Regions from separate parts of the Stenotrophomonas sp. YJH_SMC_54 genome, predicted to be linked through region 1. Evidence: riboswitches for the same ligand, from Rfam matches in the RefSeq annotation. Region 1 holds a riboswitch; the other holds the start of a gene.

Region 1 (4,520 bases):
TGCCGCTACCGGCTGGCATGAGTACTTCACCACCACCCAGGCGGTAGGCGCGATGGACAGCATGGCCCAGCACCTTGCCGACCTGGCCGCCTTGTAGCGGGGCGGCAGACGCCGGCAGATCCCGGTGCTGGGCATGGGTGGCACATGCGCCTGTCACCCAGACGCGGTAAACAGGACATTGCCCATTTCCATCCGCAGGAAGGTCGATCATGCAGAGCACGCTCCAGGTCACGCTGTTCGGCCCTCTTGGCGACAGCCCGGCGTTGCAGTTGCCGGGGCTGGAGGGGCCGTCGGTGGCCATCCAGGAATCGGCCCTGCGGCGCTTGGTTTCCGATCTTTACACCGCGCGTTCCCTGCTCAACCCCGAGCAGCTGGACGAGGCCCGGCAGGAACTGGATCGCGTGCTGGAACGCTGGGCCGACATCCATGAGGGCCTGCTGCTGGACGTGGAAGTGCATGGCAAATGAGCGACGTTGCGTGGTTGCCGCCGCGTGGGCAGGGCCGGCGCGCATCTCGCTGAACCGCGTCCCCAGTTGCGGATGAAACATTTTGCACTGCGCAAAAGCTGTGCTATCAATACAACCCATGAACGCAGCCGCCACCCGCTTTTACTGGTATTACTTTCCGAAGCCACTGGCGGAGGAAGGACTGCGCTCACCCTGAAGAAAGCTTCAGACGCATTCCCGAAAGCCGCCAGCGAACCTGGCGGCTTTTTTCATGCCGCCACGCTGGGGACCCCCAACGTTCCGGAGACCTCCCCCAATGCCCCCGCACACCGACGACCTGCGTATCCGCACCATCGAACCGCTGACACCGCCTGCCCAGCTGCTGGCGATGCTGCCGTGTGACGATGAAGCCTCCGACACCGTCAGCGCCTCGCGCGCGGCCCTGCACCAGATCCTGCATGGCCGTGACGACCGCCTGGCAGTGGTGGTTGGCCCATGCTCGATCCACGACCCGAAGGCCGCCATCGAGTACGCCCAGCGCCTGAAGCCGCTGCGTGACGCGCTGGCCGGGGAACTTGAAATCGTGATGCGCGTGTACTTCGAGAAGCCGCGCACCACGGTGGGCTGGAAGGGCCTGATCAACGATCCGGACCTGGACGGCAGCTTCAGGATCGACAAGGGCCTGCGCATCGCCCGTGGCCTGCTGCGCGACATCAACAAGCTCGGCCTGCCGGCCGGCGTCGAGTTCCTCGACGTGATCTCGCCGCAATACATCGCCGATCTGGTGGCCTGGGGCGCCATTGGTGCGCGCACCACCGAAAGCCAGGTGCACCGCGAACTGGCCTCGGGGCTGTCGTGCCCGGTCGGCTTCAAGAACGGCACCGATGGCAACGTGAAGATCGCCGCCGACGCGGTGGGTGCGGCCTCCAATCCGCATCACTTCCTGTCGGTCACCAAGCAGGGCGGCACCGCCATCGTGTCGACCACTGGCAACCCGGATTGCCATGTGATCCTGCGCGGCGGCAAGCAGCCGAACTACGATGCAGGCAGTGTCGCCGAGGCCTGCCAGGCGCTGGCCAAGGCCAAGCTGCCGACTCGTCTGATGATCGACGCCAGCCATGCCAACAGCCTGAAGAATCCGGACAACCAGCCGAAGGTGATCGAGGACATCGCCGTTCAGTTGGAAGACGGTGAACAGCGCATCGTCGGTGTGATGATCGAGAGCCATCTGGTCGGTGGTCGCCAGGAACTGGTGGAAGGCCAACCGCTGGTCTACGGGCAGAGCATCACCGATGGCTGCATCGACTGGGACACCACCGTGACGGTGCTGGAGCGACTGGCCGCGGCCGTGCGCGCCCGTCGCGACGTGAAGGTGTCCGAAGCCGCTTGAGTGCGGCACGTGTGTGGATGGCGGCCAGCGCCTGCGGGGGTGCGGCCGCGATCAGGGCCGGTCGGAGTTGGAGACCGGCCCATCTGCACCGGCGATGCGCCTGGCGCTGCGCATGAGCGACAGCGCCAGGTACATCGCCGGGGTGGTGCGGATTCCGCCGCGCGAACCTCAATGCACTTCGTCGTGGTACACGAACTTCGGCATTTCCCAGCGGTAGTGGATCGCCAGCAGGCGCAGCGCGAAGCCGCCGCCGAGGCAGCACAGGATCGCGGTGGCGTCGGCCACGCCCCAGTGCAGCAGCAACAGGTAGGCCGCGCCGGTCAGCAGTGCGATGATCGCGTACAGCTCCTTCTGGAAGATCAGCGGCACCTCGTTGCAGAGGATGTCGCGCAGCACGCCGCCGAACGCGCCGGTCAGCATGCCGGCGATCAGCACGATCGGCATCGCATGGCCGGCTTCGCGCGCAATCGAGCAGCCGATCAGGGTGAAGGCGATCAGGCCCAGGCCATCGAGCACCAGGAAGGTGCGGCGGAAGTGGTGCATCCAGCGCGCCACCCAGGTGGCGATCAGCGCCGCGCACACGGTGAAGCCCAGGTACTCGGGATGCTTCACCCAGCCCAGCGGGTAGTGGCCGAGCAGGATGTCGCGCAGTGAACCACCGCCGAGGGCGGTGACGCAGGCGATCATGACCACGCCGAACAGGTCCATGCGGCGGCGGCCGGCAGAAAGTGCGCCGGTCATGGCTTCGGCGGAAATGGCGATCAGGTAGATGATGGACAGCAACATGGGGCAGGCTCCGGGCGCGGTGGGGCCGGCCATGCGCGGACGCCGCCATTGCCTGCGCAATGACGGAATGACGATGACCGGTGCCGCTCCCGCTGTCCTTTTGCCTGAGAGTTCAGCGGCATGGGCCGCGTGCCCCTTCGGCGGATCGTCCCGGGCATGCCCGGTGACCTCTCTCCAGCTCGGCGAGTCGAATGCATGGTTGGTGGGATTCCAGCCCACCGGCCTGAGCGATCATGGGAGCCTGCGCCTTCGGCGGGCGCCAGCGCGGCGCCTCTCTCCTGCATTCGGGCGCCAGTATATCCGCTGCAGTGCAGCACGGCATAATCCGGGCATGGCCCCGTCCCTCCGCCCGTGGTTCCTGTACCTGCTCGAATGTCGCGATGGCAGCTATTACGCCGGCATCAGCACCGACGTGGACGCGCGTTTCGCCGCCCATCAGGCTGGCAAGGGCGCGCGCTACACCCGGGCCCGGCCGCCGCTGCGGGTGCTGGCCGTGCGCGAGTACCCGGACCGGGCCGCCGCCTCGCGGGCCGAATGGCAGCTCAAGCAGCAGCCGCGCGAACGCAAGCTGGCCTGGCTGCAGGCGGTGGATGCTGGGTCCCTGTAGATCCATGGCATACATGGATGCCTCTGTGCCGCCATGCGATGATCGCCCAGCCCTCAGCGCTGGAGACCCGGATGTCCACCGTCGCCCTGTTGTTCGCTCTCTCCGCGTCAACCAGTCCCGCTGCCGACCCGGCCACCCTCGCGGCCATCGAAGCCACCTGCCATGACTACGTCGACGGCCAGCTGGAGGCCGACCCGCAGCGCGTCGCCCGCTCCCTGCACCCGGACCTGGCCAAGCGCGCGGTCCTCGGCGATACGCCCGACGAGCGGCTGGGCCTGCGCCGCATGTCGAAGGAAGAACTGGTCGCGCTGACGAAGCAGGGCGCGCTGAAAACCCCGAAGGATCAATGGGACCGCCGCTGCACGGTGCTGGACGTGACCGGCAATGCCGCCTCGGTGCGATTGGAAACGCCGTGGTTCGTCGATTACTTCCACATGGGGCGCTTCGACCAGCGCTGGGTCATCGTCAACGCGTTGTGGTACCCGAAACCGAAGGCGAAGTGAGCACGATGCGTGCCGCCGGTAAGGCATGGGTCTCCGTCGTCGTACTGGCCGCCGGCATCGCACTGCTGCCTGGCCTGCTGTACCTGCTCGGGCTTGCCCTGGTGGGCGGTTGGCCGAAGCCAGCAGACCGTGCGCCCAGTGGTGTGGCTGCGTGCAGCAGTGAACCGCGAACAGGATTTCAGCCGATGAATCCCTGGAGTTTCGCCGCGCAGTTCTTCGACGACGACGCGATGAAGAAGAAGGTGCCAGAGGTGGAACGGGAGGCGTTCTGGATTGCCCGCCGCCATCTTTGGCGGCAGCCACGGCACGACATGCTGCGCTGGCATCTGAGCAGCACGGCACTGACGATCTGGATTACCCGCAACTGGAGTGCCGCGCAGATTGCCGACACCGCAAGGAAGGAGGACTTCTGCCGCGCATGGTCGAAACGGCGGGCGCCCGGCGGCCCGATGAAGCGGTAGATCCACGCCATGCATGGATGATGTTGACGGAGTCAGAGCCCTTTCCTGCGGAAAGGGATCGGACCGCGTGGCAGCCGGCCAGCGGCGGGCACTACCGCCTCGGTCGCCGGTCTTCCTGGTCATCGCCGAAGATGATGCGTGCGCTGCGCTGGTAGCTCCAGTACGCCACGGCCCAGTTCAGCAGCACCACGATGCGGTTGCGGAAGCCGATCAGGAAGAACACGTGCGCGGCCAGCCAGAACCACCAGGCCAGCACGCCCGACAGCTGCAGCCGCCCCAGGTGCACGATCGCGGCCATGCGACCGATGGTGGCCAGGTTGCCGTAGT
Region 2 (4,520 bases), on a different contig from region 1:
ACCAAGTGGCGGCGGATCGCCATCACCGCCCCCGCCTCGCCCGCCACCCAGGCATACAGCGGCCCGGCCACACCGGTTTCGGCCTGCTCCCAGAGGATCTGCGTATCGACGTCGATCTCCTCCAGCGCATCGCCGGCAGTCACGCCCGAGGTCGCTGCCAACCGCGCCTGGACCGCCTGCAGCAACCGCTGTCCGTAGGCGGCCTGCCCGCGCGGCAGCCAGACCAGCTCGGCGCTGGAGGGCGCCCTCAGGTGCACCGCATCACCGGCCTGCGCCACCTCCAGCAGCGCCAGCGTGCGCGGTGGGTCGACCATGGCCGCCAGCTCCTCGAGGATGCCGGCCACCGCAGGCAACGCGGTTTCATCGGCCACCAGCAGCACCTGGCCGACACCGGCCGGTGGCTTCCACTCCCAGCCCTCGCTGCTCCCGGCACAGTCGGCGTCCGGGGCCAGCAGCACCACGCGGTCGCCAGGGCGGGCGTGCATGGCCCAGCGCGAGGCGGGGCCGGTTTCGCCATGGATGACGAAATCGACGTCGACCTCGCCCTGCTCGGCGCGCAACTGGCGGATGGTGTAGGTACGCATCGGCGGGCGCTTGTCGTCCGGCAGGGCCCGGTAGCGTGGGTACCAGTCTTCACCGCTGGGGACCTGCGGCACCTCCTGGCCGGGCAAGGGGAAGAACACCTTGATGCGCTGGTCAGGGCCTTCGGTCTTCATCCGCGCCACGTCGGCACCGGTGAACACCATGCGGTCCAGGGAAGGGGAAAGAACGCGGCGCTCCTTCAGCGCCACCTCGAACAGGCGGTAGGTCTGCTGCGCAGCCATGGGGAACCTCATGCAACGACATCGGATTGGCTGGCTGTCGTGCATCCACGCACCGGCTGGCTGGAGTGCCCAGCCTAGTCCGGTCGTTCCTCTTCGCAAGCGTTGCGGGCAAAGCGGCCGGCCCTACCCCTGCGCGCTGCTCAATGGCCCGTGCAGGCCGCCTGTGCCGCGCGTTCACGCTGGTGTTCCCAGTACCAGAACACGAAGCCGGCGGCGAAGAACGCGGCCTGCCCCAGCGCCAGGTGCAGCGGGCTGGCGCTGAGCAGCGGCGACACCACGCCGGCCACCACCGTGCTGATCATCAGCTGCACGAAGGCCTGCAGCGACGAAGCCAGGCCGCGCTGGTGCGGGTACATGTCCAGCACCGCCAGCGCCAGGATCGGGAAGATCAATGCCATGCCCATGCCGCCCAGGAAGATCGGCAGCACCGCCCACGGCAGCACGAACTGCGGCGACAGCGCCACGTAGCCGACATTCAGCAGCACCGACAGCGCACACAGGCCGAAACCAATGGACACCTGGCGGGTGGGCGTGGTGTGCCCGGCCATGCGCCCGGACAGGAACGAGCCGGTGGTCATGCCGCCGATGGTGGGGATGAACAGCCAGGCAAAACCACCCTCGCCCAGATGCAGGTGCTGCATCACGAACACCGGCGCCGAGGAGATGTACAGGAAAATGCCGCCGAAACCGATGCTGCCGGCCAGCGCCAGGCGCAGGAACCGCGGGTTGAAACCGATGCGCACGTAATCACGCAGCAGCACGCGCGGTGACAACGGCACCCGTGCCTCCACCGGATGGGTTTCCGGCAGGTAGCGTGCAGTGGCCGCCAGCAGGATCAGCGCAAACACCACCAGGAACCAGAAAATCAGTGGCCAGCCAGCGCCACTGAGCAGGATCCAGCCGCCGATGATCGGTGCGATGGCCGGAGCGATGCCGAACAGCATCGAAACCTGGCTCATCAGGCGCTGCGCGTCGTGTCCGTGGTACAGGTCGCGGATCACCGCGCGGCCGACGATCATGCCGACGCCCGCTGACAGGCCCTGCAGCGCGCGGAACGCCAGCAGCGTGGTCAGGTCGGTGGACAGCGCGCAGCCGACCGAAGCGCCGACGAACACCACCAGGCCACCGAGGATCACCCGCTTGCGGCCCCAGGCATCGGACAGCGGGCCGTGCGCCAGGCTCATCAGGCCGTAGAACAGCAGGTACACGCTGATGGTCTGCTGCACCGCCACCTCGTCCACCGCCAGGCGCTGGGCCAGCTGCGGGAACGCGGGGAAGATGGTGTCGATCGAGAACGGACCGAACATGGCCAGGCCGGCGAGCAGCAGGGCCATGCGGCGGGTGGAGGGAGCAACAGCGGCGGTCATGGGAAAGGCGTCCGGCAGGGCCATGCGCGGCACGCACGGCGGGCGCCGGTCCCCTGCAGCAGGGACGGCGCCAGATGAATTCGGGTATCCCCCCATCATAGGTGGGGATTGCGCCTGATGCCATGCAGCAGTGCACAAAACGCACGGACGGGCCATCGGCCATTCAGGCGCGGCCGCCAGGTCCGAAGGCGGCCGCCGCGCCCGCAACGGGCTATAATCGGCGGGCAACACGGTGGGAGAAGCGGAACACCGCTGCCGAAGGCGCAACGCCCGTAATCGCTCAGGCCCGATACCACCCGTAACACAACTCTGGAGAGACCGGTTCGATCCGGCGCCGAAGGGGCACGAAGCTGCGGTCCGCCGCGCTTTTAAACTCTCAGGCAAAAGGACAGAGGGGCGCCCCGCAGACCGCCGACCGGCGGCTTGTGCCCGTGCGTGTGCCCTTTCCTGACGGATCCTTCGCCATGTCCCAGAACACCCCTTCCCTGCGTGAGCTCGAGCACCACAACGCGTTCGTCGAGCGCCACATCGGCCCCAACGACGCCGAGATCGCGCAGATGCTCGACGTCGTCGGCCACGCGTCGCTGGATGCGATGACCGATGCCATCGTGCCGGCCAAGATCAAGTCGCCGGCGCCGCTGGCGCTGCCGGAGTCGATGACCGAAGTGCAGGCACTGGCGAAGATCCGTGCGATCGCCGACAAGAACACCGTGCTGCGCAGCTTCATCGGCCAGGGCTACTACGGCACCCACACGCCGAACGTGATCCTGCGCAACATCCTGGAAAACCCGGCCTGGTACACCGCCTACACCCCGTACCAGGCGGAAATCTCGCAGGGCCGCATGGAAGCGCTGATCAACTTCCAGACCCTGTGCGCCGACCTGACCGGCATGGAAATCGCCAACGCCTCGCTGCTGGACGAAGCCACCGCCGCTGCTGAAGCGATGACCCTGGCCAAGCGTTCGGCCAAGTCCAAGTCGGACACCTTCTTCGTGCACGACGCCGTGCATCCGCAGACGCTGGAACTGCTGCGTACCCGCGCCGAGCCCATGGGCATCGTGCTGCGCGTCGGCACCCCGGCCGAAGCGCTGGAAGCGGAAGCCTTCGGCCTGCTGCTGCAGTATCCGGATACCTTCGGCCAGGTGGGCGACTACAAGGCGCTGGTCGATGCCGTGCACGCACGCGGCGGCCTGGTGGCCGTGGCCACGGACCTGCTGGCCCTGACCCTGCTGGCCGCCCCGGGCGAATGGGGCGCGGACATCGTGGTCGGCAACAGCCAGCGTTTCGGCGTGCCGTTCGGCTTCGGTGGCCCGCACGCCGCCTTCATGGCCTGCCGTGACGCCTACAAGCGCTCGATGCCGGGCCGCCTGATCGGCGTTTCGGTCGATGCCCAGGGCAACCCGGCCTACCGCCTGACCCTGCAGACCCGCGAGCAGCACATCCGCCGCGAGAAGGCGACTTCCAACATCTGTACCGCGCAGGTGCTGCTGGCGGTGATGGCCTCGATGTACGCCGTTTACCACGGCCCGGACGGCCTGACCCGCATTGCCCGCCGCACCCATCGCCTGGCCTCGATCCTGGCCGCGGCGCTGCGCAATGCCGGCGTGCAGGTTGGTGGCGACTTCTTCGACACCCTGCATGTCACCGGCGTGCACGCCGATGAGATCCATGCCAAGGCCCGCGCCGCCGGCTACAACCTGCGCGCGATCGACAGCGACTCGGTCGGCATCAGCCTGGACGAAACCACCACCCGCGCCGACATTGTTGCCGTGGCTGCCGTGTTCGGTGCCACGCTGGATGTCGATGCGCTGGATGCCAGCACCGCCGATGCGCTGCCGGCCGGCCTGCTGCGCCAGTCCGCGTTCCTGACCCACCCGGTGTTCAACACCCACCACAGCGAGCACGAACTGCTGCGCTACCTGCGCTCGCTGGCCGACAAGGACCTGGCGATGGACCGCACGATGATCCCGCTGGGCTCGTGCACGATGAAGCTCAACGCCACCGCCGAAATGATCCCGGTGACCTGGCCGGAGTTCTCGCAGATCCATCCGCTGGTGCCGGCCGACCAGGCGCTGGGCTACAAGGAACTGATCGATACGCTGGAAGCGATGCTGGTCGAATGCACCGGCTACGACGCGGTCAGCCTGCAGCCGAACTCCGGTGCACAGGGCGAGTACGCCGGCCTGCTGGCGATCCGCGCCTACCACCGCTCGCGCGGCGAAGGCCACCGCGACATCTGCCTGATCCCGGATTCGGCGCACGGCACCAACCCGGCCTCGGCGCAGATGTGCGGCATGAAGGTGGTGGTCACCAAGACCGATGCCAACGG

Evidence for each region. A riboswitch is a leader RNA that binds a small molecule or an ion and turns the genes downstream of it on or off. The one in region 1 is predicted to bind glycine.
Region 2: it holds a riboswitch for glycine, as region 1 does, so the genes downstream of both, gcvP (aminomethyl-transferring glycine dehydrogenase) here and AC5P5S_RS06325 (trimeric intracellular cation channel family protein) in region 1, are expected to answer to the same signal.

What each region holds. Positions count from the first base shown of each region.
Region 1 covers NZ_JCAFRS010000004.1:135,824-140,343, forward strand. The annotation lists gene AC5P5S_RS06310 (DUF6616 family protein) at 1-97, shown strand, start outside; gene AC5P5S_RS06315 (hypothetical protein) at 210-467, shown strand; gene AC5P5S_RS06320 (3-deoxy-7-phosphoheptulonate synthase) at 763-1,836, shown strand; gene AC5P5S_RS06325 (trimeric intracellular cation channel family protein) at 2,005-2,622, opposite strand; glycine riboswitch at 2,705-2,810, opposite strand; glycine riboswitch at 2,824-2,913, opposite strand; gene AC5P5S_RS06330 (GIY-YIG nuclease family protein) at 2,954-3,229, shown strand; gene AC5P5S_RS06335 (nuclear transport factor 2 family protein) at 3,301-3,732, shown strand; gene AC5P5S_RS06340 (hypothetical protein) at 3,738-4,193, shown strand; gene AC5P5S_RS06345 (NAD(P)/FAD-dependent oxidoreductase) at 4,285-4,520, opposite strand, start outside.
Region 2 covers NZ_JCAFRS010000002.1:265,165-269,684, forward strand. The annotation lists gene AC5P5S_RS03550 (siderophore-interacting protein) at 1-824, opposite strand, end outside; gene AC5P5S_RS03555 (multidrug effflux MFS transporter) at 965-2,191, opposite strand; glycine riboswitch at 2,491-2,593, shown strand; gene gcvP (aminomethyl-transferring glycine dehydrogenase) at 2,656-4,520, shown strand, end outside.